One region of the Janthinobacterium amylolyticum genome, then DNA from elsewhere that is predicted to be linked to it. Evidence: predicted binding sites of a transcription regulator. Region 1 holds the regulator's gene; each other region holds the start of a gene.

Evidence for each region. Region 1 encodes sigma-54, which starts transcription at its own class of promoters, with help from an activator protein. Its sites were predicted from a motif close to TGGCANGNAANCTGCTTT; they were not measured.
Region 2: the regulator sigma-54 is predicted to act here: its motif matches at 5,219-5,236, upstream of ACQ4WR_RS13810 (EDSAP-1 family PEP-CTERM protein).
Region 3: the regulator sigma-54 is predicted to act here: its motif matches at 2,672-2,689, upstream of pedF (cytochrome c-550 PedF).

Annotation. Positions count from the first base shown of each region.
Region 1 is NZ_JBNYXL010000010.1:189,260-198,841, reverse strand. Features, by position in the region: gene lptC (LPS export ABC transporter periplasmic protein LptC) at 1-403, shown strand, start outside; gene lptA (lipopolysaccharide transport periplasmic protein LptA) at 429-1,022, shown strand; gene lptB (LPS export ABC transporter ATP-binding protein) at 1,022-1,777, shown strand; gene ACQ4WR_RS21510 (RNA polymerase factor sigma-54) at 1,782-3,260, shown strand; gene hpf (ribosome hibernation-promoting factor, HPF/YfiA family) at 3,330-3,689, shown strand; gene ACQ4WR_RS21500 (enoyl-CoA hydratase/isomerase family protein) at 3,842-4,927, shown strand; gene rapZ (RNase adapter RapZ) at 4,924-5,787, opposite strand; gene hprK (HPr(Ser) kinase/phosphatase) at 6,046-6,981, opposite strand; gene ACQ4WR_RS21485 (PTS sugar transporter subunit IIA) at 7,018-7,500, opposite strand; gene queF (NADPH-dependent 7-cyano-7-deazaguanine reductase QueF) at 7,844-8,686, opposite strand; gene ilvA (threonine ammonia-lyase, biosynthetic) at 8,910-9,582, opposite strand, start outside.
Region 2 is NZ_JBNYXL010000006.1:35,192-44,773, reverse strand. Features, by position in the region: gene ACQ4WR_RS13830 (methyl-accepting chemotaxis protein) at 1-958, shown strand, start outside; gene ACQ4WR_RS13825 (ThiF family adenylyltransferase) at 1,043-1,912, shown strand; gene ACQ4WR_RS13820 (nitroreductase family protein) at 1,924-3,012, shown strand; gene ACQ4WR_RS13815 (EDSAP-1 family PEP-CTERM protein) at 3,038-4,024, opposite strand; gene ACQ4WR_RS13810 (EDSAP-1 family PEP-CTERM protein) at 4,165-5,145, opposite strand; gene ACQ4WR_RS13805 (glycosyltransferase) at 5,331-6,539, opposite strand; gene ACQ4WR_RS13800 (hypothetical protein) at 6,720-6,893, shown strand; gene ACQ4WR_RS13795 (hypothetical protein) at 7,118-7,255, shown strand; gene ACQ4WR_RS13790 (hypothetical protein) at 7,385-7,753, shown strand; gene ACQ4WR_RS13785 (acyl-CoA thioesterase) at 7,845-8,303, shown strand; gene ACQ4WR_RS13780 (DEAD/DEAH box helicase) at 8,388-9,582, opposite strand, start outside.
Region 3 is NZ_JBNYXL010000021.1:9,067-18,648, reverse strand. Features, by position in the region: gene rtcR (RNA repair transcriptional activator RtcR) at 1-20, opposite strand, end outside; gene ACQ4WR_RS27945 (RtcB family protein) at 316-1,551, shown strand; gene rtcA (RNA 3'-terminal phosphate cyclase) at 1,568-2,584, shown strand; gene pedF (cytochrome c-550 PedF) at 2,726-3,211, shown strand; gene ACQ4WR_RS27930 (substrate-binding periplasmic protein) at 3,237-4,070, shown strand; gene ACQ4WR_RS27925 (TonB-dependent receptor family protein) at 4,230-6,380, opposite strand; gene ACQ4WR_RS27920 (beta-propeller fold lactonase family protein) at 6,585-7,541, shown strand; gene adh (aldehyde dehydrogenase) at 7,872-9,392, shown strand; gene ACQ4WR_RS27910 (DUF779 domain-containing protein) at 9,444-9,582, shown strand, end outside.

The DNA.
Region 1 (9,582 bases):
CGTCTCGGGTACCAAGCTCACGCATTATCCTGCCGACGATTCGTCCGATATCGACCAGCCTTTCGTGCGCAAGCTCACGCCGGGCATGCCGCCGCTGAACATGAATGCGGAGCTGGCGCATATCGACCAGGACAATACCCGCCTGCAGCTGCACCGCAAGGTCGTCATCGACCGGGCGGCCAGCCCGAAGGCGCAGAACCTCACCATGAAGACGGAAGCGCTGACGGTGTTTCCCGATGAAGAGCGGATGGAAACGGATGTGCCTGTCGATATCCTGACGGGCGCCTCGCGCATCAACGGCGTCGGCATGAAGGCCAATAACGCCACCGGCGTGGTGGAAGTGCAGAACGCCTTGCGCATCGTACTCCCGCCGAAGCCACGGCCAGCCGCCGCGGCACAATGACAGAATGAAACAAGGAAACCATAATATGAAAAACGTCTTGCTGTTGACCCTGTTGTCCACCGTCTGCTCGCTGGCAGTGATGGGCCCGGCGCATGCCGAAAAGGCCGATTCCGAGAAGGAAGCCGTCATCACCGCCCAGCGTGGCCAGGTTGATGATGTCAAGCAAGTGCGCACCCTCACGGGCGACGTCGTGCTGGTGAAAGGCACCCTGACCATGAAGGCGGGCCGCGCCCTGATCACGGAAGATCCGCAAGGCTACCAATTCATCACCTTCTGGGCCGATCCCGGCAAGCTGGCCACCTTCCGTCAGAAGCGCGATGGCGCGGGCGACCTGTGGGTGGAAGGCGAAGCGGAGCGCGTCGAATACGACAACAAGACGGAAGTGGTGAAACTGTTTTCCAAGGCCAAGCTGACACGCCTGGAGGGCACGAAAGTGACCGACGTGGCCAATGGCGCCTTCATCTCGTATGACAGCCGCAAGGAAGTCTTTACGATGGAAAATTCCGACAACGGCACCAACACCCCGGGCGCCGGCAGCGTGCGCATGGTGATCCAGCCGAAGACCAAGGCCCCGGCGGCGGAGAAAGCGCCGGCGACGCCTGCGCCAGGAAAGAAATAATGGAAAATACACGTTGCGGCAGTACCCTGATCGTTCGCGGACTGCAGAAAACCTATGGCAAGCGCCAAGTCGTACATGATGTCTCGCTGCAAGTCGAATGCGGCGAAGTGGTGGGCCTGCTGGGACCGAACGGCGCCGGCAAGACCACCTCGTTCTACATGATCGTCGGCCTGGTGCCGTCCGATGGCGGCAGCATCGATATCAGCGGCGTGGACATTTCCAGCCTGCCGATCCACCGCCGCGCGCAGATGGGCTTGTCATATCTGCCGCAGGAAGCGTCTGTCTTCCGCAAGCTGACGGTGGAAGACAATATCCGCGCCGTGCTGGAAATCCAGACCATCGAAGGGCGTCCCTTGAAGAAGGCCGAGATCGAAGAGCGGCTGGATAAATTGCTGGCCGACTTGCAAATTGAAAAGTTGCGCGAAAACCAGGCGCTGTCCCTGTCCGGCGGCGAGCGCCGCCGCGTGGAAATCGCCCGCGCGCTGGCCACCGACCCCCGTTTCGTGCTGCTCGACGAACCGTTCGCCGGCGTCGATCCTATCGCCGTGATCGAGATCCAGCGTATCGTGCGCTTCTTGAAGGAGCGCAATATTGGCGTGCTGATCACCGATCATAATGTGCGCGAGACGCTGGGTATTTGCGACCGTGCCTACATCATCAACCAGGGCTCGGTACTGGCGTCGGGACGCCCCGACGACATCATCGCGAACGAGTCGGTACGCCGGGTCTATCTGGGCGAACACTTCCGTATGTGAGCCAATGAAACAATCATTGCAGCTGCGCACTTCGCAGCACTTGGCACTGACGCCTCAGTTGCAGCAATCGATACGCCTGTTGCAATTGTCTACCCTGGAGTTGCACCAGGAATTAGAGCAACTGCTGACGGACAACCCCTTGCTCGAACGCCTCGACGATCCCCTCGACCGTTCGTTGCGCCTGCTGTCCGATGGGGCCCTCAGTTCCACGGCCGCACCGGCCGAGGCGCCACCGCAGCCACCGAGCCAGGAAGCGCCAGCCGCGCCCGCTGAAGGGGAAACGTTCGACGGCGAAGGCGGCGATGCGCCGGCCGCCATGGATGGCGCCGACAGCGACTGGAGCGAAGCGAGCCGCGGCAAGGCGCCCGACGACGAAGATGCGCGTCCACAACTGGAAGCCCACCACTGCACCCTGCGCGAACACCTGATGGAACAGATGCGCGTGACGGTGCTCGAGTTGCGCGACCGCGCGCTGGTCGAGCTGATCATCGACGCGCTCGACGACAATGGCTACCTGGAAGAGTCGCTTGACGACATCCTGGCGCGCCTGCCCGAAGAACTGGAAATCGACGCCGACGAACTGCGCACGGCCTTGTCCCTGCTGCAAAGTTTCGACCCGCCCGGCGTGGGCGCGCGCAATGCGTCCGAATGCCTGGCGCTGCAAATCAGGCGCTTGCCGCAGATCGCCATGGTGACGCGCCGCATGGCCCTCGTCATCGTGGAAAAGCACCTGGCCTGGTTTGCCCAGCGCGATTTCAACAAGCTGAAAAAAGCCCTCGATTGCGACGATGAAGATTTGCGCGAGGCGCAGACGGTAATTCGCCTGTGCAACCCGCACCCGGGTGCCGTGTTCGCCTCGGATGTCTCCGACTACGTGGTGCCCGACGTCGTCGTCAAGCGCGCGCGCAATGGCTGGCAAGTCACCTTGAACAATGACGTCATGCCGCGCCTGCGGGTAAACGCCATGTATGCCAATTTATTGAAGCAAGGCAAGGGCGAAGGGGCCATGGGCGCGCAGCTGCAAGAAGCCAAGTGGCTGATCAAAAACATGCGCCAGCGCTTCGATACCATCTTGCGCGTGGCGCAGGCGATAGTAGAAAGACAAAAGAACTTTTTCTCGCATGGGGCCGTTGCCATGCGCCCCCTTGTGCTCCGTGAAATAGCTGATACACTGGGTTTACACGAGAGTACTATCTCGCGGGTAACAACTCAAAAGTACATGCTGACCCCGCATGGCATGTTCGAGTTGAAATATTTCTTTGGTAGCCACGTCGCCACCGAAGCGGGGGGCGAAGCGTCATCGACGGCGATACGGGCATTGATCGTGCAACTGACAGGAGCAGAAGACCCTAAAAATCCTTTATCCGACAGTAAGATTGCGGACATGCTGGGGGAACAAGGCATGGTGATTGCGCGACGTACTGTTGCCAAATACCGGGAAGCATTGAAAATTCCGCCAGTGAGCCTGCGTAAGTGTTTGTAAGTTTTTTTCGGTTCCTCTGCGGGCCGGATACGATGGACCGCACGAACCCGATCATCTTTAGGAGTGTGTATGAATCTCACCATCAGCGGACATCATCTCGAAGTGACACCAGCCATCCGTGAATACGTACAAACGAAACTGGAGCGCGTAAAACGTCATTTCGATCAAGTCATCGATATTGCCGTGATTCTGACCGTCGACAACCTCAAAGAGAAAGAAAAACGTCAAAAGGCCGAAGTGAACCTGCGGCTCAGTGGTAAAACTGTGTATGTGGAAAGCCTGGCGCAAGACCTGTATGCCGCGATTGACAGCCTGATTGACAAGCTGGACCGGCAAGTGATGAAGTACAAAACCAAAGTGCAAGGGCACGGTAAAGAGGCGATCAAGCATCTGCCAGACAGTTCGGACGAGGAATTCGCCGCCGCCTAAGCGGCCTGCGATTCTCAACCCGCTGTGATCAACTAAGGGCGCGCCTACCGCGCCCTTTTTTGCGCCCGTCGCCCTCGCCGGGGATGGACGGGAACGCAATGTTCGTGGTGAAAGCGCTAGAATGCGCCATCTTCACCTCTTTCCATCCTGCCATGAGCGACTTCGTCCAGACTGCCATCCGCAACCGCACCGGGCATATCGTGCTCGACCGCCCGAAAGCCCTCAATTCCCTCTCGCTGGAGATGGTGCGCGCCCTCAGCGCCGCCTTGCTGGCCTGGCGCGACGATCCGCAGGTCGACGCCGTCGTCATCCGCTCGAGCAGCGACAAAGCCCTGTGCGCCGGCGGCGACATCCGTTTCTTTTATGACGCGGGCCTGGCCACGCCGCAGGGCGGCAGCGCGCTGCTGGAAGACTTCTTTACGGAAGAATATGCTTTAAACCATCTAATTCATTTTTACCCGAAACCGTATATCACCGTCATGGATGGCGTGGTGATGGGCGGCGGCATGGGCGTGGCGCAAGCCGGCCCCGGCAACCAGCTGCGCATCGTGACGGGTCGTACGCGCATGGCCATGCCGGAGGTGAACATCGGCCTGTTTCCGGACGTGGGCGGCAGTTATTTCCTGTCGCGCCTGGCCGGCCGGCTGGGCCTGTACCTGGGCTTGACGGGCCTGACCATCGGTGCGGCCGATGCCTTGTACACGGGCCTGGCCGATGTGTATTTGCCGGAAACGCAGATGCCTGCGCTGCTGGCCCTGCTTGACGAGACGCCGGGCGAAGGCTTGCCGGTGGCCATCAAGGCCCTGGCCGCACCGTTCCAGTCGCACGCGGGCACGGCGCCGCTGGCCACGGCGCGCGCGGCGCTGGACCGCCATTTCAGCGCCGGCAGCGTGGCCGCCATCCTGTCCTCGCTGGCACAGGACGACAGTGCGTTTGCCGCCAAGGCACTGGCCGCCATGCGGCAGCGCTCGCCGTTGATGATGTCGGTGACTCTGGAATTGCTGCAGCGGGGCGCCCACCTGGGCGTGGCAGACTGCCTGCGCATGGAGCGCACGGTGGTGCGCCACAATTTCGAACATGGCGAAGTGCTCGAAGGCGTGCGCGCGCTGGTGGTCGACAAGGACAATGCGCCGCGCTGGAATCCTGCCAGCCTGGACGAGGTCGACACAGCCATGGTGGCGCGTTTCTTTGCGCCGGTCTGGCCGGCGCAGGCGCATCCGCTACGCTATCTGGATTAAGCGCGTTCGCGGTGGCGCAGTACGACGCGCTCATGGGCGCTGAAATACTGCGTCAGCCGTTCCGCCATGTACACGGAGCGGTGCTGGCCACCCGTGCAGCCCAGGGCCACCGTCAGGTAGCTGCGGTTGTCGGACTTGAAAGAAGGCAACCATTTCTCGATGAAGGCGCGGATGTCGGCCAGCATTTCCAGCGCGCTGGGCTGTGCGTCGAGGAAGGCGATCACGGGCGCGTCGCGGCCATCGAGCGGACGCAGCGCCAGGTCGTAATAGGGGTTCGGCAAGGCCCGCACATCGAACACGAAATCGGCGTCCAGCGGCACGCCCAGCTTGAAGGCGAAGGACTCGAAGAACAGGGTCAGCGGTGCGCGCTCGGAGGCGACGATATCCTTGATCCAGCTGCGCAGCTTGTTGGCGCTCAGCTCCGAGGTGTCGATCACATGGCCCAGCTGTTCGATGGCCGACAGGCGTTCGCGCTCTTCCGAAATGCACTCGATCAGGGTGCGGCGGCTGGCGGGATTCTGGTTCGGACGCAATTCATGCGACAGCGGATGGCTGCGCCGCGTTTCCGAAAAACGCGCCACCAGCGCATGCGTGGTGGCCGTCAGGAACATGACTTTCACGTCGTGCCCCTGGTCGCGCAGCAGCGCCACATTGTGCGGCAAGTTGGCCAGCGATTCGGCGCTGCGCGCATCGACGGCCACGGCCAACTGCGGGGCACCTTCGTCGAGCAGGGTTTGCACCAGGCTGGGCAGCAAGGCGGGCGGCAGGTTGTCGACACAGTAGTAGCCGGTATCTTCCAGCACATTGAGCGCGACGGATTTGCCGGAGCCGGATATTCCGGTAATAAGGACGATATGCATAGGCCGATCATACAATAAAGAACGGCCCTCTGCCTTCAAGGCAATGAGCTTTACAGATTATTGCAATTTCGACTGTCGTATTTCTTTGCCGCACACGTCAACAATGTTGTCGGATGACGCGGGGCTTTGCCCCGCTAATCCGACCTACATTGCTAATCGCCACTCATGGCGAGTCGTTGGTGCAGCAGGGAATTCACGCAGCACTGCTGCGTGCCTGCGTAACGGTTCGCCCTTGCAAGGGCGAACTCCTTGGCAACATTAATCGCCACTCATGGCGAGTCGTTGCCGCTCCATGAACTCCTGCAAGGTATCGATGCCGCGCAGTTGCAAAATGGTATTGCGTACGGCCGCTTCCAGCAGCACGGCGATGTTGCGGCCGGCGGCGACGGGGATGACGACCTTGCGCACGGGCAAACCGAGCACGTCTTCCGTGGGGAACAGGAAGGGCAGGCGCTCGACTTCTTCTTCCAGCGCATTGCGGCGCACCAGGTGGACGATCAGTTTCAAGCGCATCTTGCGGCGCACGGCCGTTTCGCCAAAGATGGCCTTGATGTCGAGCAAACCCAGTCCCCGCACTTCCAGCAGGTTTTGCAGCAGGGGCGGGCAGCGTCCTTCGATCATGTTGGGGGCGATGCGCGAGAACTCGACGGCGTCATCGGCCACCAGGCCGTGGCTGCGCGAGATCAGCTCCAGCCCCAGCTCGCTTTTGCCCAGGCCCGAGTCGCCCGTGATCAGCACGCCCACGCCCAGCACGTCCATGAAGACGCCGTGCATGATGATGCGCTGCGCCAGTTTTTTCGACAGGTAGACGCGCAGGAAGTCGATCACTTGCGCGGCCGGCAGCGGCGTGGAGAACAGGGGAATGTTTTGCTCGTCGCAAATGGCGAGAATGTCGGGCGGCGTTTCCAGCCCTTGCGCGATGATCAGCGCGGGCGGGCCGCCGGCGATCAGCTCGCCGATCACGTGGGTGCGCGTATTGACCTTCAGGCGCTGGTAGTAATTGATTTCCTGGTGGCCAAAGACCTGGATGCGGCCCGGATGGATGAGGTTCAAGTGGCCTACCTGGTCGGCGGCCGACGAGACGTCGCCCGAGATCAGGCGCTCGCCGCCGGGGAAGCCGGCGAACCAGCCCAGTTGCAGACTTTCACGATTGTCGTCGTACAGGCGTTGTATCGTCAGCGGCGTTTGCAACATGGCAGTCTTCTTCAGGAGTGGAGGAATACCTGAAGTTTAACCCGCCGCTTGAAGACTAGGTTGCCAATTGACGATGCGCGAATGCACGGATTTCGGTTCCGGATCCGTGGCCAGCGCCGTACGGAAGGCGTCATCGGAAAACATTTCGGCGATTTCCGAGAGGATTTCCAGATGTTGCTGGGTGACATGATCGGGAATCAGCAGGAAAAACAGCAGATTGACGGGTTTGCCATCGGGCGACTCGAACGGAATCGGCTCGGCCAGACGGACGAAGGCGCCCAGCGGCGCTTTCAGGGTTTTGCTGCCCTTGACCCTGCCGTGCGGCACGGCCACGCCGTGGCCCAGACCCGTCGAACCCAGGCGCTCGCGGGCAAACAGATTGTCCGACACGGTGGAGCGGGCGATGCCGTAATTGTTTTCGAAGATCAGGCCGGCTTGCTCGAAAGCGCGCTTTTTGCTGGAGACTTCCAGGTCCAGGAGGACGTTTTCGAGGGATAGTATTTTGCTAAGATTAGTCATGACACTCAATGAAATGGTGCAATGCGCAGAGGGCTTGCGAGCCGAATTATAGGCCTGTTTCAGCGGCCTGTAACGCCAATTCTCAACAGTATACGCCCGCTGCGGGCGCAGTGGGCGCTACGGCCCTTGTTGCCTTCATTTTAACAAAAAAATAACACCAGCGGATATCGGCTATTTCCTGATTAAAAACGCGGGACGCACCGCTTTTTCCGTCGCCGAATGCGGATTTTCCGACTTTTCAGCGCTTTGATGATGCCGTAAAGCATGACGGCAACGTTGTTTTAAAACACAGTCAACATTCCTGTTGGCATTTTCAACGCGCCGCCCGCTGTTGCCCTGGTGCTTACTGGCGCGCGTTGCGCAGATTGCCCGGCATGCTGCCCGTGCTGAAGTTGCTGCGCCAGGGATTGATATCGAGGCCGCCACGGCGCGTATAGCGCGCATACACGGACAGTTTTTGTGGCTTGCACTGGCGCAAGATGTCGACAAAGATGCGCTCGACGCACTGCTCGTGGAATTCATTGTGTTCACGGAAACCGATCAGGTAGCGCAGCAGGCTTTCCTGGTCGATCTGCGGTCCCGCATACTCGATCTGCACGCTGCCCCAGTCCGGCTGGCCCGTCACCAGGCAATTCGATTTCAGCAAGTGCGAGACGAGTTTTTCTTCCACGGGAGCTTCGTCCAAGGCCGCCTTGAGCAGCAGGGGCGAAGGCGTGTATTGCGTGATTTCCAGGTCCAGGCGATCGAGCAGCACGCCGTCGAACTCGCCCATTTTCAGCTTGCCGAAGTCTTCCTGCAAGGTCAGTTCCACCTGCACGGGCGCGCCGAAACCGTTGGACAAGTCCTGTTTGAGCAAGGCCAGCAGCGCTTCAGGGCTGTCCAGTTTGGTCTGGTTGAAGGAGTTCAGGTACAGCTTGAACGATTTCGATTCGATGATGTTGGGCGAATCGGCCGGCGCGCTGACCTTGGCGATGGCCACCTGCGGCTTGCCGCGCTGATTCAGCCACGACAGTTCGTAGGCATTCCAGATGTCGAGGCCGAAGAAGGGCAGGGTGCCGCGCAATTCCAGCTCGTCGCGCTTGCCCTGGCGGGGAATCAGGAACAGCAGTTCCGGCGCGTAATCGCTGCGGTAGGCGGAGCTTTTGCCCAGCGGGGATTGTTCGGCGAGGTCGTTGGTGGTGGTCATGGTCGTGTGGCGTGAATTCAGTCAAGCACGCATGGTAGCCTATTTACTCGGACGGTAAGCACTGGCGCAAAGCAATCAGTCTGGTCCGAGCAATTTCAACACCTAACAAAACCGTAGCGAGCGGAAGGGAGAGGTGGTCGAGAAGCGCAACCGTACTTTAGTACGGTGAGCATCGCAGGCTACCTATACCGACGCGCAGTAGGTTTGGTTAGGTGTATTCCATTTAACCGAGGAACAGTTTGTAGACAGGATTGCTGCTTTCATCCCAGTAACGATACCCGAGTGTATCGAGGAAGCGGGCGAATTCTCCCATTTCATCGGGCGGTACCTGCAGGCCGATCAGGATGCGGCCCACGTCGCCGCCCTGGCTGCGGTAATGGCACAGTGAAATATTCCAGTTCGGCGCCATGCTGTCGAGGAAGCGCATCAGCGCACCGGGGCGTTCGGGGAATTCAAAGCGGTACAGCAGTTCGTCCTGCGCCAGCCGGCTCTTGCCACCGACCAGGTGGCGGATGTGCGACTTGGCCAGCTCGTCGTGGGTCAGGTCCAGGGTGCGGAACTCGTGTTCCTCAAACGTTTTCGCCAGCACGCTTGACTCATGCCGGTCGGCAATTTGAATGCCGACAAACACGTGCGCGGCTTTTTCATCGCTGATGCGGTAGTTGAATTCCGTGACGTTGCGTGCGCCGATGAGCGAGCAGAAGCGCTTGAAGCTGCCCCGCTGTTCGCGCATGGTGACGGCGAACACGGCTTCGCGAAATTCGCCCAGTTCGGCACGCTCGGCGACAAAGCGCAAACGGTCGAAATTCATGTTGGCGCCGCAGGCAATCGTCACCAGAGTCTGGTTGATGACAGGGTGCTTGCTCAGGCTGGCCCGTTCCACATAGGCCTTGGCG
Region 2 (9,582 bases), on a different contig from region 1:
CCAGCTCGGTGGCGAGCCCGACTACGCTGCCGCCATCGTCGCGCAAATCGCCAAGGGCGACCTGACCACGCACATCGAGACGCGCCCGGGCGACACGTCCAGCCTGCTGATGGCCATCAGGGCCATGCGCGACAACCTGGCGCACCTGGTGAGCCAGGTGCGCACCGACGCGGAATCGATTTCCACGGCATCGGGCGAGATCGCTTCCGGCAACCATGATTTGTCGGCGCGCACGGAGCAGCAGGCCGGTTCGCTGGAGGAAACGGCCTCGACCATGGAGGAAATGACCTCGACCGTGCGGCAGAATGCGGACAATGCGCGCCAGGCCAACCAGCTGGCTATTTCCGCCTCGCAAGTGGCCAGCCAGGCGGGTGGCGTGGTGGGCCAGGTGGTCGAGACCATGGGCGCCATCAATGCCTCGTCGAAAAAGATCGGCGACATCATCGCCGTCATCGATGGCATCGCCTTCCAGACGAATATCCTGGCCTTGAACGCGGCCGTGGAAGCGGCACGCGCGGGGGAACAGGGACGTGGCTTCGCCGTCGTGGCCAGCGAAGTGCGCAACCTGGCGCAACGCTCGGCTGCGGCCGCCAAGGAGATCAAGCTGCTGATCGACAGTTCCGCCGAGCAAGTGGGCGCCGGCGAGAAACTGGTGGCGCTGGCGGGCGAGACGATGGAAAAGGTCGTTGCCAGCGTGCAGCATGTGACCGATATCGTGGCCGAGATTTCCTCTGCCAGTGCCGAGCAGAGCGCCGGCATCGAACAGATCAACCAGGCCATCGTCGAGATGGACAACATGACGCAGCAAAACTCGGCCCTGGTCGAGCAGGCATCGGCGGCGGCCCAGGCGATGAACGAGCAGGCGGCAGGGCTGGCGCAGATCGTCAGCGTGTTCAAGGTGGGCGCGTCGGCGCCGGCGCCGGTATTGGCGGCAACGCCGCGCCGCCTGGCGCGCTAGCTTTTTTCTGTCATGGCGGGAACTTACGCCTCGCTCACCTGTCCAAATTTCTTCGTCCGCCGTGGACGCATAGAAGAGGTGAGCATGACAGACGGTTTTTCCTATCACGCGGCATTCGCCCGCAACCTGGGCAGGGTCACGCAAGCGGAGCAGGACAGCTTGCGCGGCAAGCGCGTGGCCATCGCCGGCATGGGCGGCGTGGGTGGCGTACATCTGCTGACCCTGGCCCGGCTGGGCGTCGGTGCCTTCCACATCGCCGATTTCGATACCTTCGACATCGCCAATTTCAACCGCCAGGCGGGCGCCATGGTGTCCACCCTGGGCCAGCCGAAGGCGGCCGTGCTGGCGCGGATGGCGCGTGATATCAACCCCGAGCTGGATATCAGGCAATTCCCCGATGGCGTACACGACAGCAACCTGGCCGAGTTCTTTGACGGCGTCGACCTGTACGTGGATGGCCTCGATTTCTTCGCCTTTCCCGCACGCCAGGCCACATTTGCCCGCTGCGCGCGCCTGGGCATCCCCGCCATCACGGCCGCGCCGCTGGGCATGGGCACGGCCGTGCTCAGCTTCATGCCGGGCGGCATGACGTTCGAGGAATACTTTGGCTGGGGCGACTTGCCGGAAGAAGAAAAAGCCCTGCGCTTCCTCGTCGGGCTGGCGCCGGCCGGACTGCATGGCCCGTATCTGGTCGACCCGTCCGCCATCAACCTGAAGGAGCGGCGCGGGCCATCGACCATCATGGGCTGCCAGCTGTGCGCGGGTGCGGCCGCCACCGAGGCGTTGAAGATTCTATTGAAACGCGGCAAGGTGATGGCGGCGCCCCACGGCATGCATTTCGATGCCTACCGCAACAAGCTCGTGCATACCTGGCGTCCGGGCGGCAACCGCCATCCGCTGCAACGGCTGGCGATGGCCCTCATCAAGCGGCGCCGCGCCGCGCAGGGGGCATAATGGCGCAGTCCATGCAGATCGATCCCGTGCTGGAGAATATCCTTGAGCAGGCGCGCTGGGCTCCCAGCGGCGACAACACGCAGCCGTGGCGTTTTGAAATCATCGCGCCGCGCCATGTGGTCGTGCATGGTTTTGATACGCGCAGCCATTGCGTGTATGACCTGGACGGCCACCCCAGCCAGCTGTCGCTGGGCGCTTTGCTGGAAAGCATGGCGCTGGCGGCCAGCGGCCACGGCTTGCGCATGGAAGCGCGGCGGCGCACGGCCATGCCCGAGACCTTGCCCACGTTTGACGTGCACCTCATCGACAGCCCCGGCATGCCGCCCGATGCGCTGGCGGCTTTCTTGCCGCGCCGCAGCGTGCAGCGGCGCCGGCTCAGTACGCGCAGCCTGCGCGCCAGCGAAAAAGCCGCGCTGGCCGCGTGTTTGCCGCCAGGCTACAGCGTGCAGTGGTTCGAGGGCTGGCGCGCGCGCCTGGCCTGCGCCCGCCTGATGTTCGACAACGCGCGCCTGCGCCTGACCATGCCTGAAGCGCACAAGGTGCACCGCGACGTGATCGAGTGGGGGGCGCGCTTCAGCGCCGACCGTATCCCGGACCAAGCCTTGGGCGTCGATCCCATGACGGCGCGGCTGATGCGCTGGGTCATGCAAAGCTGGCGCCGCGTGGATTTCTTCAATACCTGGCTGGCGGGAACCGTGGCACCCCGGCTGCAGATGGACTTGCTGCCCGGTCTCTATTGCGCCGCGCATTTTGTCTTGCTGGCCGATGCGCCGCCGCGCAGTACGGACGACTACGTGGCGGCGGGGCGCGCCATGCAGCGCTTCTGGCTGACGGCCACGCAGCTGGGCCTGCAAATGCAGCCGGAGCTGACGCCGCTGATCTTTGCCCGCTATGTACGCGAGCGGCGCACTTTTTCACGCACCGATGGCATGCAGGAACTGGCGCAGGAACTGGCGGTGCAATGCCAGGCCGTGCTGGGGGCCACGGCGTTTGACCGGGCCGTGTTTCTCGGCCGCCTGGGCGCGGGACCGGCGCCGCAGGCGCGCTCGCTGCGCCGGCCCCTGCAAGACTTGCTGGTGGCGCCGGCCACGCCGCAATAACTGGCGGCAACGGCGCCGCGGCACGTCAGCGGCGGCGCTGCGTCAGGGTCAGCATGGCCAGGCCCAGCGCCAGCAGCAGCAGGGTGCCCGGCAGCGGCACTGGCACGGCGGTGGGCACGTAAGCCAGTTCGGAACTGTTAAGCATGTTCAATACCAGAGTGTAGTTGCCCGCCACCAGGTTATCGGTGACGGCGCCATACTGGCCGCCGCACGTGGTGCCGATGCCCGTGCCGGTGGGCGTGCCGCAGCCGCTGGGATCGTAGGTAAACATGCTGCCGCTGGTCAGCGGCGTTTGCGCGTAGCCAGTGTTCAGGTTGGCGTCATCGGCCAGTTCGCTGCCGCCCAGGATGCCCGAGCCGAGGCTGCCGTCGGGCGCCCAGTTGAAGACGATCTGTCCGCCTTCGTCGATGATGCTGAAGGTCAGCGCCAGGGAGGTACTGGCCGCCGAGCCCGTGCCTGCCGTGGCGTCCAGGTACAGCTGCATGAAGGGCAGGGCCTGGAACCCGAAGGCCAGGGTCGCGCCCGGTTCGCCGACGACAAAGTTGACGGCCATGGCCGTGGTGGAACCGTTGCGTCCGGCGGCATCGGCGCTGCCGCCGCCCGTCAAAAAAGTTTCCGCCGCATTCACCGTATGCGTGCTGGTCGAGCCGGGCGGGAAGGGCGGGATTTGCGAAGTGACGATCTGCGCGTCGCCGCGTGCAAACGAGGCGTTGCCCATGCCTTGCTGCGTGAAATCATTTTGTCCCTTGCTGACGGCGCCCCGCGTCGCTTGCGCTGCATCGATCTCGTTGGCGCCGCCGTGGATGACGCTGCTGCCATTGAGGGTGGCCGTGGTGCGCGACAAATCGATGTTACTCAGCAAGGTGGTGGAACCCGTGGGATTGCTGATGACCAAGCCGAAGACACTGGTATAGGCATAGCCATACGCGGCGGCGCCGGCAGTGCCGCAGCTCCCCAGCAACAGCAGGGCCAGCATGGCCCTTGTTAATCGTGTACAAGAAAAATGCGTCATGAAAAATCCTCGTCTCCTGGCCGGACGGCGGCGGTACCGCGTGGTGGCGGATGCCGGCCCGCTGTAAGGAAAACCGACAGCGTCAGCATAAAAAAGGCGAGGAGATGCCCCTCGCCTGTGAATACCCCCTGTTGCATGGTTCAGCCATTGACTTTCCGGCGGCGGGCATAGCCGAGACCTGCCAGACCCAGGCCCAGCAGTGCCAGGGTGCCTGGCTCGGGCGTGGCCGCCTGTTTCACCAGATCCACGCTTTCCACCGCGTTCAGGGTCAAGGTGTAGTTACCGGCCGTCAAGGCATTGCTGACGGAGCTGAAGTTGCTGCCGCACGCCGTGCCGACACCGGTACCCGTGGGCGTGCCGCAGCCGGAAGGATCGTAGGTGAACAGATTGCCGCGCGTCAGGAAGTTGGTGGCCAGGCTGGTGTTCAGGTTGGCGCCATCGGCATTTTCCGTGCCACCGAAGATGGAGCCGAGCACGCCATCGGGGGCCCAGTTGAACACCGTCAGGCCCGCTGCATCCGTGATGGTGAAGGTGACCACCAGGTTGGCCGTCGCGGTGGACAGCTGGCCGACTGTGCTTTGCAGGAAGACTTGCATGAATGGCGAGGCGAGGAAGTCAAAGCTCAGGGTGGCCGTGGGCGAGCCGACGATGAAATCGACGGAAAAGCCCGTGGTCGAGCCGTTGCGCCCGGATGCATCGGCCGTGCCTGCCGGGCCGTCGAGGTGGGCTTCGGCCACGTTCACGACCTGCGTGGAAGTGGAGCCGGCAGGAAACGAGGGGAATTGCGTGCTGACGATCTGCGCATCGCCACGCGAGTAGTCGCCCGAAGGGCCCTGTTGCGTGAAATCGTTCTGGCCCTTGGTGACGGCGCCGACGTTGGCGCGCGGCGCGTCCAGCGAACCGGAGCCACCCTGGATGACGCTGACGCCGTTCAGGGTGGCCGTGCTGCGCGAAATGGTGGTGCTGTTGGCCACCGTGATCTGGCCCGTTGGTACGGCGATCACCAGGCCGAAGATGTTGTTGTAGGAATAGCCGTAGGCGCCCGCCTGTGCGCTACCGGCCGCGCACAGCATGGCCAGCGCCGCAGCCGCCGGGATCAGTTTTAAATGAGACAGTTTCATTTTGCTTACCTCGTGGTTGAGTGGGACAGGAAGTCTTGCCTGAGCCCTGTGGGCAGGTGCTCATGGCCAGACTTAAGCGACTTCCATGCCAAGACACGAGGTGGCTTATAAATCAAGCACTTGGCGTACTTTTGTTGACGTAATGCAGGTGTTGCCTGGGGCGCTGTAAGAAATGCCGACTTTTCTCAGGGCTGGCCGTCTTGTGGCGTCGTGGCCAGCAGGGCTTGCATGTGGGCGTGCAGGCGCTGTGCCGGAAGAAAGTCGCGGAAGGCGGTGGCCAGTTGGCGTGCCGCCAGGCGGGCTGGGCCATCGTCCAGCAGGCGCGTGGCGGCATGGCGCAGGGCGGTTTCCTGGAAGCGGTCGGCGCGCAGCAGCTGGCCGGCGCCGGCCGCCACGATGCCGTGCATGTTGAGAAACTGGTCGAGGTTGCCGGCGATGCCGATCACCGGCACACCTGCCGTCAGCGCCTGCTGGCTGGTGGGGCTGCCGCCGTTGCAGATGACCAGGCTGGCGCGCCGGGCAGCCGCGTCACCGGGCAGGAAGGGGGCGACAAAGGCATTCGGCGGCACGGCATCGATGCGGATGGTGCCGGCCGTGGCCGCCAGCACGGTGACGGGCAGGGGCGCCAGCGCGCGCAGTACGCGCGGCAGCAGCGTACCCTGGCCGGAACTGCCCAGGGTGACATAGATGATGGGCCTGCCGCTGCTCAGCTCGGCCCGCTGCCACCAGGGCGGCAGGTCGACGGGCGGCGCCCAGATGACGGCACCCAGGTAGTCGTGCGTGGGCGGCATGGCGTGCGGCGGGAACAGCTGCGGGATATCCGCGTACAGGGTACGGTCCGCATCCGTATAGGTTCGGCGCAGGTCGCTTCCCAGCGATGGCAGGCCGTGGCGACGGCGCACGCGGTTCAGCGGCACGGCGTGCGTCGCAAAGGCCAGCGGGCGGATCAGGCGGAACAGGGGATTGGCCAGCCAGATGGGCAAGACCCCCGTCAGGGGCAGCCTGGGTACCGTGTAATGCTGGCGCACGTACGGGCTCCAGTAGGCGTTGCTGACGGTGATATACGGGATCTGCCGCAGGCGCGCGCTGACCGACAGCGACAGGCGGAAGTCGCCGATCACGAGATCGGGCTTGACGGCCTCGAGCAGGCGCAAGTCGTCTTCCACATACGCTTGCAAAGTGCTTTCCGTGTACAGGGGCTTGCCGCTGGCCAGCGCTTGCAGGAATTGCTGCGTTGACAGACTGTTGATGCGCCAGCGGTGGAATGGTGTTTGCTTGAAGCAAAAGTCATAGCCATCGGCGCAGGCGAAATGGATGTCGTACTGATCTCCCGGCAAGCCAAGCGCCAGGCTCAGGGGGCGGCCGACGTGCGCCAGGGTCACTGCCTCGGCCATGAAAAGAATGCTGGTGCGCGCCATTGGATGGAGTCTTTGGAGTCTTGCGTGGTCGGCGATGATGGACGGCGTTCGCCCGCTGTATGCAGGGTTGGAGTGCGGTCGGCGCATTTGGTTCCCTGTACTTGCGGGCGCCAGGCTTTCCCCGCATCGGCTAAAGTGGCGGCAAAGGAGGTCACCATGCCGCTACAGTCCCGTCATGCCCCGTTGCGTGCGCACAGCACGCCAGAACCCGATATGCCGCCACCGCCGGAAGGCGATCCGCGCATTCCGCCGGCCGAACCGCCGCCACACATCGATCCCGTGCCCGTCGAGGAACCGACGCCGCCACCGCCGCCCGTCAAGATGGCTTGAAGGGGTTGAACGGCAGGCGTGCTGCCAGGCCGCGCGCGCACTTTATTTCCGATTAGAAATGGAATGCGCGGGCGACGGGATTGCCACGCCATTTAAACAACAAAAAAGCCAATAAATGTTGCCCCTTGGATACAAATCAAAGACTAAGCGCTGAGTGTCATGCGGCTGTCACGATTCTGTTCTTATAATGAGACATCATAAAAATTCTTGTACAGGAGACCATCATGGGCAATTCCTTGCATAACAAAATTTATCTGGGCCGCCGCCCTGTGATTACCAGCAAAAACCTGGTGGCGCTGGCGCTGGCAGGCGCCGTGGCCGGCTGCGGCCTGGCGTGGCTGCTGCTGCGCAGCTACAAATAAGCGCGCTGCGCGCGCCTTTTCAGCGCGCCGTGCGCAGGGCCGGCGGCGACTGAATGACGTTGCCTGTTGCCGATGCGCAGCGGGGCGCGTACCATGGGGGCCGAACACCTGGCCTTTTATGGAAAAGTAATGAAGAACGAGAAATTAACAACCGATGAATATGACGCGCTGGAGCAAGTTGCACGCGGCATCAAGACCGAGCGCCCGAGCGCTTGCGTTGCCCGCAATGCCAAGCGCCTGTCCGGCCTGAAGCTGCTCAGCTACGCGCGCGATGGCCGCCTGTCCATCACCGAGAAGGCGCAGCAGATGCTGTTCCTGCGCCGCTGCATCATGGGCTTGCGCGCCGTGGCCGCCGACCCGCTGACCAAGCTGGAGTCGGACGTGGCCTATTTCCTGGGCAAGAAAGCCCACATCGTGGCGCGCGCCGAAGGCGAGGGACACGACATTTCCGACAAGGGCCGCGACTCGCTGGCCGATATCGACACCCTGGGACTGTAACAGCCTGTCCCTGCAACCGGCCCCTGGGGCCGGTTTTCACATCCCCACCCTTTTTCTTATTTCCCTCTTGGAGAACACTTTGGACAGCGCGATGAACTGGTCGGCCCACGAACTGACGATGACGGTCCTGATGACGCCCGATATGGCCAACTTTTCCGGTAACGTGCACGGCGGCACCATCTTGAAATATCTCGACAGCGTCGCCTATGCCTGCGCCAGCCGCTACTCGGGCAGCTACGTGGTGACCCTGTCGGTGGACCAGGTGATGTTCCTGCAGCCGATCCACGTGGGCGAGCTGGTGACGTTCCTGGCGTCGATCAACTACACGGGCACGACATCGATGGAAGTGGGTATCCGCGTGGTGACGGAGAACATCCAGCAGCGTCTCGTGCGCCACGCCAACAGCTGCTACTTCACCATGGTGGCGGTGGACGCCAACCGCAAGCCGGTAGCCGTGCCGCCTTTGGTGCTGGAAACGCCGGAGCAGCACGCGCGCTTCGAGCAGGCCAAGCTGCGCAAGCTGTCGCGCCAGAAAGTGTCGAAGAAATAAGCGTGACGGGCATAAAAAAACGGCCACCAGAGTGATCTGGTGGCCGTTTTTCATTGCATGCCGTGAGGCAAGGTCAAACCGTGATTAACGGTCGCCGTAGCTGCGGCGTGCGCCGTCGGTGCTGCGCGGGTTGGAACCCTTGTAGCCGCCGCCGGTGCTTGGCGCGCCGTCTTTGCGTGGTGCGCCCGGCTTGCTGAACGTGCGTTGGCCCGGCTTCGCGCCGCCACGGTTGTCGCCTGGTTTCCAGCCGCCTGGACGGGCGCTCGAACGGGGAGCCGATGCCGTTTTCTTAGGCTCGAAACCTTCGATGACATTGACCGGGATCAATTGCTTGGTGAAACGTTCGATACGCTTGACGTTCATGCCTTCAGCGTGGTTCACCAGCGAGATGGCCAGGCCGTTGCGGCCAGCGCGGCCGGTACGGCCGATGCGATGGACGTAGTCTTCCGGGAACTTCGGCAGATCGTAGTTGAACACGTGGGTGATCGTTGGCACGTCGATACCGCGGGCGGCAACGTCGGTGGCAACCAGCACCTTGACCTGGCCGCGACGCATGCCGTCCAGGGTGCGGTTACGCGCGCCCTGATGCATGTCGCCGTGCAAGGCGGCAGCCGAGAAACCGGCGATGTTCAGGCGGTCGGCGATGGTGTCGGCGTCACGCTTGGTGGCGGTGAACACAACAGCCTGGTCCAGGGTTTCGTCGCGCAGCAGGTGGTCCAGCAGGCGATTCTTGTGCGACAGATCGTCGACGAAGTGCACGCGCTGGGTGATGTTTTCATGCTTGTTGCTCGAGCTTGCCACCTGGATGACCAGCGGATTTTTCGTGATGCGGCGGGCCATGTTGCCGACCACGCCGTCCAGCGTTGCCGAGAACAGCATGGTTTGACGGCCTTCCGGCGTCGCTTCGACGATTTTTTCGATGTCGTCGATGAAACCCATGTCCAGCATGCGGTCGGCTTCGTCCAGCACCAGGATTTCCAGTTGCGAGAAGTCGATCTTGCCCGAATCCATGTGGTCGATCAGACGGCCAGGGGTGGCGACCAGAATCTCGGGATTCTTGGCCAGCAATTGCATCTGTTTAGGATAAGGCATGCCGCCCAGAATCGACACAGCCTTGATGCGGCGGATGCCGGTGCTGTACTTGTCGGTATTCGTGGTCACTTGCAGGGCCAGTTCACGCGTCGGCGTCAGCACCAGCATTTTTGGCTGGGCAGCCTTGAAGCGTGGACGCTCGCCACGGGCGCGCGATGCTTGCATTTCCTGGTTTGGCGTCTTGCCG
Region 3 (9,582 bases), on a different contig from region 1:
ACCGTGCGTTTTTCTTGCATGATTTGGATAAATATTTATCTTAAAGGATAATTATATCTAAGATTGAAAAGCACGTGAATTTTCCTGCAAGAAGGTGAGTAAAAATATTATTCAATAAAATCATTGGCTTATCTCTATTCACGGTGAAATATTGAAAGCTGGCACAGCGCTTGCTATAAAGGGTGTAGCAACGAGATGAACGCAGAGAGCGGAGAGGGGAGGCAATGGTCAATACCAGCCTCCAGAGCCGATACATCGGCAGGCATTTCACCAATCGTTGTCATCACACCCGATAAAATAGAAGAAATGAAGCACATGAAAAACGAAGAATATGAAGTCCTGCATACCGAAGGCAGCCGTCCCGTCAAAATGTGGACGCGTGGCGTGCCCGTCGAGGAAGCGGCTAAAAAACAATTGCGCAATACGGCGACCCTGCCGTTCATCTACAAGCATATCGCCGTCATGCCGGACGTCCACCTGGGCAAGGGTTCGACCATCGGCAGCGTGATTCCCACCCTGGGCGCAGTGATTCCGGCGGCCGTCGGCGTGGATATCGGTTGCGGCATGATGGCGGCGAAAACCACGCTGACGGCGAGTGACTTGCCGGATAACCTGGGACCGCTGCGTAGCGCCATCGAGCGCGCGATCCCGCACGGAATGTCGCCGAAGACGCGCGGCCACCGCGGACGCGATGAGGGTTCATGGCATACGCCGCCTTCCGTGGTCGATGCCGCCTGGCTGCAATTGAAGGATGAATTTGATGCGATCTGCCTGAAAACGCCGAAGCTGAAAAACACCAACAATTATCGCCACCTGGGGACCCTGGGTAGCGGTAACCACTTCATCGAAGTGTGCCTCGATGAACAGGGGGCCGTGTGGTTCATGCTGCATTCCGGTTCGCGCGGCGTGGGCAATGCCATCGGTACGCATTTCATCGAACTGGCCAAGCAGGATATGCGCACCCATTTTATTAACTTGCCCGACCAGGACCTGGCTTACCTGGCCGAAGGCACGCAGCATTACGCTGATTACGTGGAAGCGGTGGGCTGGGCCCAGCGGTTTGCGCGCAATAACCGAGAAGTGATGATGCAGAATCTGATCGCCGCCGTGCGCACGGTCATCCATAAACCATTCCAGACGCACGTGGAAGCCGTCAACTGCCACCATAACTACGTGCAGAAGGAGCACCACTTTGGCAAGGATGTGCTGATTACGCGCAAAGGGGCCGTGTCGGCACGCGCGGGTGAACTGGGGATCATTCCCGGTTCCATGGGCGCCAAGAGTTTTATCGTGCGTGGCAAGGGCAATGCGGAAAGCTTCCATAGCTGCAGCCACGGCGCGGGGCGCACGATGAGCCGTACGGAAGCGAAGCGGCGCTTCAACCTGGATGACCAGGTCCGCGCGACGCAAGGCGTCGAGTGCCGCAAGGATGAAAACGTGATCGATGAAATTCCGATGGCCTACAAGGATATCGACGCGGTGATGCTGGCGCAGCGCGAACTGGTCGATGTCGTGCATATCTTGAAGCAGGTCGTCTGCGTCAAAGGATAAGAGAGAGAAAGCAGCGATGATAGAAATAGATGGAGCACAGGGTGAAGGTGGCGGACAGATTTTACGTTCGGCGCTGAGCCTGTCCATGATTACGGGCCAGCCATTCCGGCTGGTGAATATCCGCGCGGGGCGCAGCAAGCCCGGCCTGCTGCGCCAGCACCTGCTGGCAGTGCAGGCGGCGGCCAGTATCTGCGGCGCACGCATGTCGCCGGTGGCGCTGGGGGCAAGCCGCCTGGAATTTACGCCGGGAACGATACGCGGCGGTGATTACCGCTTCGCCATCGGCAGCGCCGGCAGTTGTACCCTGGTCTTGCAGACCTTGCTACCGGCCTTGCTGCATGCGGATGCGCCATCGACCGTGCGCATCAGTGGCGGCACGCACAATGCCATGGCGCCACCCGTGCATTTTCTGCAGCGCGCGTATGGCCGCATCATGGCGCAGATGGGGGCGCAGGTGCAGATTGAGTTGCTGCGCTACGGCTTTGTGCCGGCCGGTGGTGGTGAGGTGCTTGCCACCGTGCAGCCTTCGCACCTGCGGCCCATCGAATTGCTGCAGCGCGGCGAGCGGCAGGCGGGGTTTGCCGAAAGCATGGTCGCGGGCGTGCCCGTCGGCGTGGCGCAGCGCGAACTCGAACGCATCGCCGGCGGCATGGGCTGGAGCGGCAAGCAGCTGCGCATCGTCGGCTTGCCGGCGGACCAGGGGCCGGGCAATGTACTGTTGCTGACATTGGAGCATGAACACGTCACGGAAGTGTTTACTGCGTTCGGCGAAAAGTCCGTGCTGGCCGAATCGGTGGCCAAGCGCCTGCTGAACGAGGTGCGCGGCTATCTCAAGACGGATGCGGCCGTGAGCGTCCACCTGGCAGACCAGCTCTTGCTGCCCATGGCGCTGGCCGGTGGCGGCGCCTTCAGCTGCAGCAAGGTCTCGCAGCATGCGCTGACAAATGCCGAGGTGATCGCTCGGTTCCTGCCGGTGCGTATCGGCTTTGAACAGCATGGACTGTCGCATCTGTGCACGGTGAGCGCCGCCTGACACACGGTTGATACGCGATTGACACAAACAGCTGTTGCAGCTGTTCCAAATTGATACATGGGCCGCCTGGCGTGGGGCCAAGATGCATGGCATGGCATTTGCTCTTCTTGGGATATTCATCAAAAAACCAAGGAGACCAGCATGACCTATTCCATCCGTACCCTGCTCGGCGTGGCGGCCGCCGGCGCCGTTGCCCTCACATCCCTGCTGACCTTGCCGCATGCCTATGCACATGGCAATGTCACGCCGCAAGGCGTCGACACCACGGGCTTGCCCAAGGTGGGCGACAAGTGGCTCGAGCAAAACCCGTATCGGGGCAACAAGCTGGCCTTGACGGTGGGCACGTCGGCCTACAACCAGAACTGCGCGCGCTGCCACGGCATTGAAGCTATCTCGGGCGGCATCGCACCGGACTTGCGCCAGCTGGACCGCGATTGTTTCAGCATCAAGAATGAGACGAAGAAACAAGCGTGCTACAAAGAAACGGACAACTATTACCTGGCGACCATACGCCACGGTAAAGTGCGCAATGGCGCCGTGTATATGCCGCCGTTCGAGGGCGTGTTCAACCAGGAAGCCATGTGGGCCATCAAGACCTATCTGGAAACACGCCGCGAAGCCAACTGAGTCGAACCGATCACGAAGGAGTTCCATGCATTCATTCACACTCAGTGGCATGCGCGCGATGATCCCGCTCGCCTGCCTGGCCCTGTGCGCGGCCGTACCGGCGCGTGCCGACTGGCAGAAAGTGCAGCAATCGGGCAGCCTGAAAGTGGCCGTATATAACGAGTTCGCGCCGTTTTCCGACAAGGGGACAGGCATCGATATCGACATCGCCGAGGCGCTGGCGAAAAAGCTGGGCTTAAAGCTGAGTTTGCTGCCTTTTCCCGCCGGCGAAAACCTGAACGACGATTTGCGCAATATGGTGTGGAAGGGGCATTACCTCGGCTACGGCCCCGCCGACGTGATGCTGCATGTGCCGGTCGACAAGAAATTGATGGCCGACAACGACAAGGTCGAAATCTTCGCCCCATATTATGTGGAAACCGTACGCCTGGCGCGCAGCACCGGTGCCGTGCCGAAATTCGATGGTGTCGCTTCGCTCGCGGGCAAGCGCATCGGCGTGGAAAAAGTATCGATAGCCGCCATGCTGATGCTGGGCGAAGACAATGGCAAGTACCGCGATGATGTGCGCATCTTCGATACGGCAGCAGAAGCCCTGCAGCAATTGCAGGCGGGGCAGCTCGATGCCGTGCTGGCCAACCGCTCGGAAATCGAGTCCGTGCTGAAAGGCGATCCGGCCTTCGCCATGAACGAAGTGGCATTCGCCCGCCTGCCGCGTGCAGGCTGGGCCGTGGGGCTGGCCGTCAGCCGCCAGCAGCTGGACGTGGCCAAGCTGCTGCAGGCGGCCATGAACGAGATGGCGACCAGCGGCGAATTGAAGGCGATCTTTGAAAAATATGGGGTGCAGGAAGCGCGGCCTTGATAGGCCACGCTGGATGGGGAAGCCCGCGCATCGGAAGATGCGCGGGCTTTTTGTCATGAGGACGCCTGAAAGTGTTCAGGGCAAGGCGCTTTGCCGCAGGCAGTACGAATAGTACGACCAGGCAATGCAACGCGGCCCCGGACTTTTTCTCAGGTGTTCTTAGAAGGTATATTGGGCGCTGACACCCAGCAACCAATTCCGCCCCGGTGCCGCCTCATAGTAGCGCTTGTTGCTGTCGCCGACGATGACGGAGCCCACGTAGGTCTTGTCGAAAAGATTGTTCAAGCGGGCAAACTCCTTGAAGCGCCAGTTGCCCAAACTTTGCTTGGCATTGATGCGCGCGTTGAACACGGTGTAGCCGGGCGCGGGTTTTTCGCTGTTGCTGTCTTCCGCGTAGACCTTGTTGCTGGCTACGCTTTCCAGCGCCGCGCCAACATGGTCGAGCGTATCTTTCCAGGCCAGTTCCGCGAACAGGTTGGCGCTGGGCACGCCCGGCAAGCGGCTGCCTTTGCGCACACTGTTAAAGGCGTCGTCATAGACGGCATGCAGGCTGGTCAGTGCCACTTTCGTCGTGAAGCCATACGGCAGGCTGGAGTCGAGCGACACTTCCATACCCTGGCGCAAGGTCTTGCCCGCATTGCGGTAGCTGGTGCGTCCGCCGCTGGAACTGTCGACCACCAGTTCATCGTTGGTCTTGATCTGGAATACGGCCGCATTCAGGTGGGTATTGTTGTTGATCCTGGCCTTCACACCCGCTTCCACGTTGGTGCTGGTGGCTGGTTTCAAGTTGAAATTGAAGCCGCTGCCCGTGCCCGAGTAAAACAGTTCGTTCAGGGTAGGCGCCTCGAAACCGCGCGCGGCGCTGGCGTACACGTTGACGTTCGGCGTCAGTTTGTACAGCAGGCCCAGCACTGGTGTCGTATGGCTGAATTCCAGGCTGCCACTGTCATTGCCATTGCTGAGGAAATGGTCGTTCACCGACACTTTCATCTTGCTGTAACGCAAACCGGCACTGAATAGCCACGGGCCGCTTTGCCATTCCGTCTGGATGTAGGGATCGAGGCTGGAGACGACATCCTGCTCGTCGCGGCGCAGCTTGCCTTTCACGCCAAAAGTATTGCCGATGAAATTTTCATAGCCCGCGCGGTCGTCGCTGGATCGGCCGTAATTGATGCCAATGGTGGTGCTCAGCTTGCCGCCGGCCAGTTGATTCACATGCAGCCAGTTGGTGTCGATGCCGTAGAACTCGCGCTGGAAGTCGACCACGCCACCTGAATGTGTGAGTACTCCATTAATAGTTTGATTTTGTAGGAACTTGGTGAAGGCCTGGTACTGGATCACGTCGCGGTTGCCGCCGTAGGCCGTCACGTGCAGGCGGTCTTCGCCAAACGACTGTTCAAAGGTGGCGCCGATTTGCTGGTGGTCAATGCTCTTGCGTGTGTTGTAGCGTTCGGCCAGGGTGCGTTTCGGATTTTGCGTATCCGTCGCGTCGATTTCGCCGGCGCGCGGGTCGCGTGCGAACGTGGCCCAGGTGGCGCCCAGTGGATCTTGCGTATTGCCTTGGTGCAGGCTGTTGGCGACGATGGTCAGCTTGCTGTCCGCCGTCGGCTTGACCGTGATCTTGCCGAATGCCTGTTCCCGCGTGGCGGCGCTGTGGTCGCGGAAGCCGTCCGTGCGAAAGCGCGAGGCGTCGAGCACGTAGCCGATGGCACCGGCCTGGCCCTGCGCCGAGAGATCGACTTTATTGGTGCCGTAGCTGCCGCCCGTCACATTCAGTTCAACGGACGGGGGATTTTGTCCATCCTTGGAAAACAGCTGGATCACGCCGCCCGAGTGGTTGCCGTAGATGGCGGAAAACGGTCCGCGCAGCACTTCGATGCGCTCGGCTGTATCGAGGTTGAAAGTGGCGGCCTGGCCCTGGCCGTCGGGCATGCTGGCGGGAATGCCATCGCTGATCAGTTTGACGCCGCGCACGCCAAAGGCCGAGCGGGCACCGAAGCCGCGCGACGAGATCTGCAAGTCTTGCGCGTAGTTCTGGCGGTTTTGCACGACCAGGCCCGGCACGGCGGCCAGCGCTTCCGACGCATTCACGCGGATCTGGCCATCCTGGATGCGGGCGCTGTCGACCACGTCGATGGAGGCTGGCACTTCCTGGCTGGGATGGGCGATGCGGCTGCCGCTGATGACCACCGTATCCATGAGCTGCCCACCCGGATCTGCGACCTCGGCGGCGTAAGCGTGGGGAGCCAGGGTGGCGCTGCCGGCAACAAACAGGCTGGCGATGGTGTTCAGGCGGAAACGATGCTGCATGCGGGTTCTCCAATGTGAATAAAAGCCTGTTTTACCGCGTGCGCGATACAGGTCTGCATAGTCTTATCAAGCAATATGCTTGCCATGTCTCCATTGGTGGGCTGAAATTATACGCCTGTCCGTGGCATGGCGTTTGCATGCAGCAAGCTTTACCCGCGCCGCTCGTGCGCGCTTTTTCTGTGTCTTTCCATTGAAAAGGTGATTATGCCCAACTTATTCTTTCGCTTGCGCCAGATTTGCTGGCTGCTGCCTGTGCTGGCCGGCACGGCCGTCCAGGCGGCACCGTTTGCCTATGTTCCCAATGAAAAGTCGGGTAGCGTGAGCGTGATCGACACTGCTACCGACCAGGTGGTGCGCCAGATCGCGGCAGGCCAGCGCCCGCGCGGCATTGCCGCCGACCCCGGCGGGAAGCAGCTGTTTGTCACGGATGCGGCCAGCAGCGCCTTGCTGCTGATCGACAACGTGGCTGGCGCGCCTGCGCGCAAGGTGACGCTGGGCAAGTCGCCCGAAGGCGTCAGCGCCTCGCCGGACGGCAGCCATGTGGCCGTGGCCGTCGAGGAAAACAATAGCGTGGCCTTGCTCGATGGTCACACGGGCATCTTGCTCGCCGATATCAAGGTGCAGGGGCGTAACCCGGAACACGCTGTCTTCAGTCCGGACGGGCGCTGGCTGCTGGTCAGCGCGGAAGAGGCCGAGCAAGTCGATGTCATCGACGTGGCGCAGCGCCGGCAAGTCGCTTCCATCGCGGTGGGGCTGCGTCCGCGCGGCATCGGCTTCAGTCCGGATTCCGGCCGCGCCTATGTGGCGTGCGAACTGGTCAATGCCGTGTATGTCATCGACATGAGGCAGCGCAAGGCCATCGCCATCATTTCCGCAGGCAAGAATGCGAATGGCATCGCGGTCCATCCGAGCGGCAAGCAGGTGTACGTCTCGAACGGCATCGATGGCACGGTAATGGTGATCGACACGGCCAGCAATCAGGTGACGGCCATCATTGCCGTGGGTAAGCGTCCGTGGAACATGGCCATCACGCCGGACGGCGCCAAGCTGTACGTGGCTAACGGCCGCTCGAACAGTCTCTCCGTCATCGATACGGCCAGCGCGCGCAAGGTGGCCGATATTACTGTGGGCGAATTGCCATGGGGCGTCGTGATTCGCTAGCGGGCGCAACCCAGGTGTTCCAGTCTGGCACACCTGTTCCATTGTGCAGCGCCGTCCACTGCCATCGCCCCAGGCTGGCACCTATTGCAACAGCGCGAGTCCAGCTTGTTCAAAACACAAACAGGGCGACAGCAGCCATGCCCGCCGGGGCATGGCATGCATAGCGCGGCCGGATGGACGCCACGCCCTTGCAACAGGGCCAAAACACGCTAAGTTTGTAGTGGGGAGGCGAGCTGGCACGGCATTTGCGGAAGACACCATGTACTCACCCCATTTGTACCAGGACGTTTGTTTCAACCACCAACAATTCCATACGATATAGAGGACGACATGAATCTCGCAGACATCAGCAAACTGGGCGTCGCCAATCCCTTCAAGCAACGCTACGACAATTACATCGGCGGCAAGTTCGTTGCCCCCGTAAAAGGTGAATACTTTCCTAACATTACGCCGATCACGGGCTTGCCATTTTGCGAAATCGCCCGCTCCACGACGGAGGACGTCGGGCTGGCGCTGGACGCCGCCCATGCCGCCAAGGAAGCGTGGGGCAAGACCTCGCCTGCCGAGCGCGCCAATATCCTGAACCGCATCGCCGACCGCATCGAACAGAACCTGAGCCTGATCGCCACGGCGGAAACCATCGACAACGGCAAGCCGATCCGCGAAACGATGAACGCCGACATTCCGCTGGCCATCGACCATTTCCGCTACTTCGCCGGCTGCATCCGCGCGCAGGAAGGTTCCGTCGCGCAAATCGACGCGGAAACCTATGCTTATCACTACCACGAGCCGCTGGGCGTCGTCGGCCAGATCATCCCTTGGAACTTCCCGATTTTGATGGCCGTCTGGAAACTCGCGCCAGCCCTGGCCGCGGGCAATTGCGTGGTGCTGAAACCGGCCGAACAAACCCCGGCGTCCATCATGGTGTTGATCGAGCTGATCGGCGACCTGCTGCCACCGGGCGTGTTGAACATCATCAACGGTTTCGGCCTGGAAGCGGGCAAGCCGCTGGCGTCGAGCAAGCGCATCGCCAAGATCGCCTTCACGGGCGAAACCGGCACGGGCCGCCTGATCATGGGCTACGCCGCGCAAAACCTGATTCCCGTCACCCTGGAACTGGGCGGCAAGTCGCCGAACATCTTCTTTGAAGACGTGATGGATGCGGATGACGATTATTTCGACAAGTGCCTGGAAGGTTTTACGATGTTTGCGCTGAACCAGGGCGAGGTGTGCACCTGCCCTTCGCGCGTGCTGATCCAGGAATCGATCTACGAGAAATTCATCGAACGGGCCTTGAAGCGCGTGGCCGCCATCAAGCAGGGCAATCCGCTTGACTCCGCCACCATGATCGGCGCCCAGGCATCGCAGGAGCAGCTGGAAAAAATCCTCTCCTACCTGGACATCGGCCGCCAGGAAGGCGCCGAAGTGCTGGCCGGAGGCGAGCGCAACACGCAGGCCGGTGATCTGGAAGGTGGCTACTATGTGCGCCCGACCGTCTTCAAGGGCGACAACAAGATGCGCATCTTCCAGGAAGAGATTTTCGGGCCGGTCGTGTCCGTCACGACCTTCAAGGATGAGGCCGAAGCACTGGCGATCGCCAACGACACCTTGTACGGCCTGGGCGCCGGCCTGTGGACGCGCGACGGCTCGCGTGCTTTCCGCGTGGGCCGTGCCATCCAGGCAGGCCGCGTGTGGACCAATTGCTATCACCTGTATCCGGCCCACGCCGCGTTCGGTGGCTACAAGCAATCGGGTATCGGCCGCGAAAACCACAAGATGATGCTCGACCACTACCAGCAAACGAAGAACTTGCTGGTGAGCTATAGCCCGAAAGCGCTGGGCTTCTTCTAAACCGTTACACGCGCCGCGCCTCTCCAGGTGCGGCGCGCTGAAAGGGATGCCATGGGTGCAGCAATTGCCAGGGTGGTCGCCACGGATGCGGCACTGGACATGATGGACAAGTTGCGTGAGCGTCACGGCCCGCTGATGTTTTTCCAGTCGGGCGGCTGCTGCGACGGCAGTGCGCCCATGTGCTACGCGC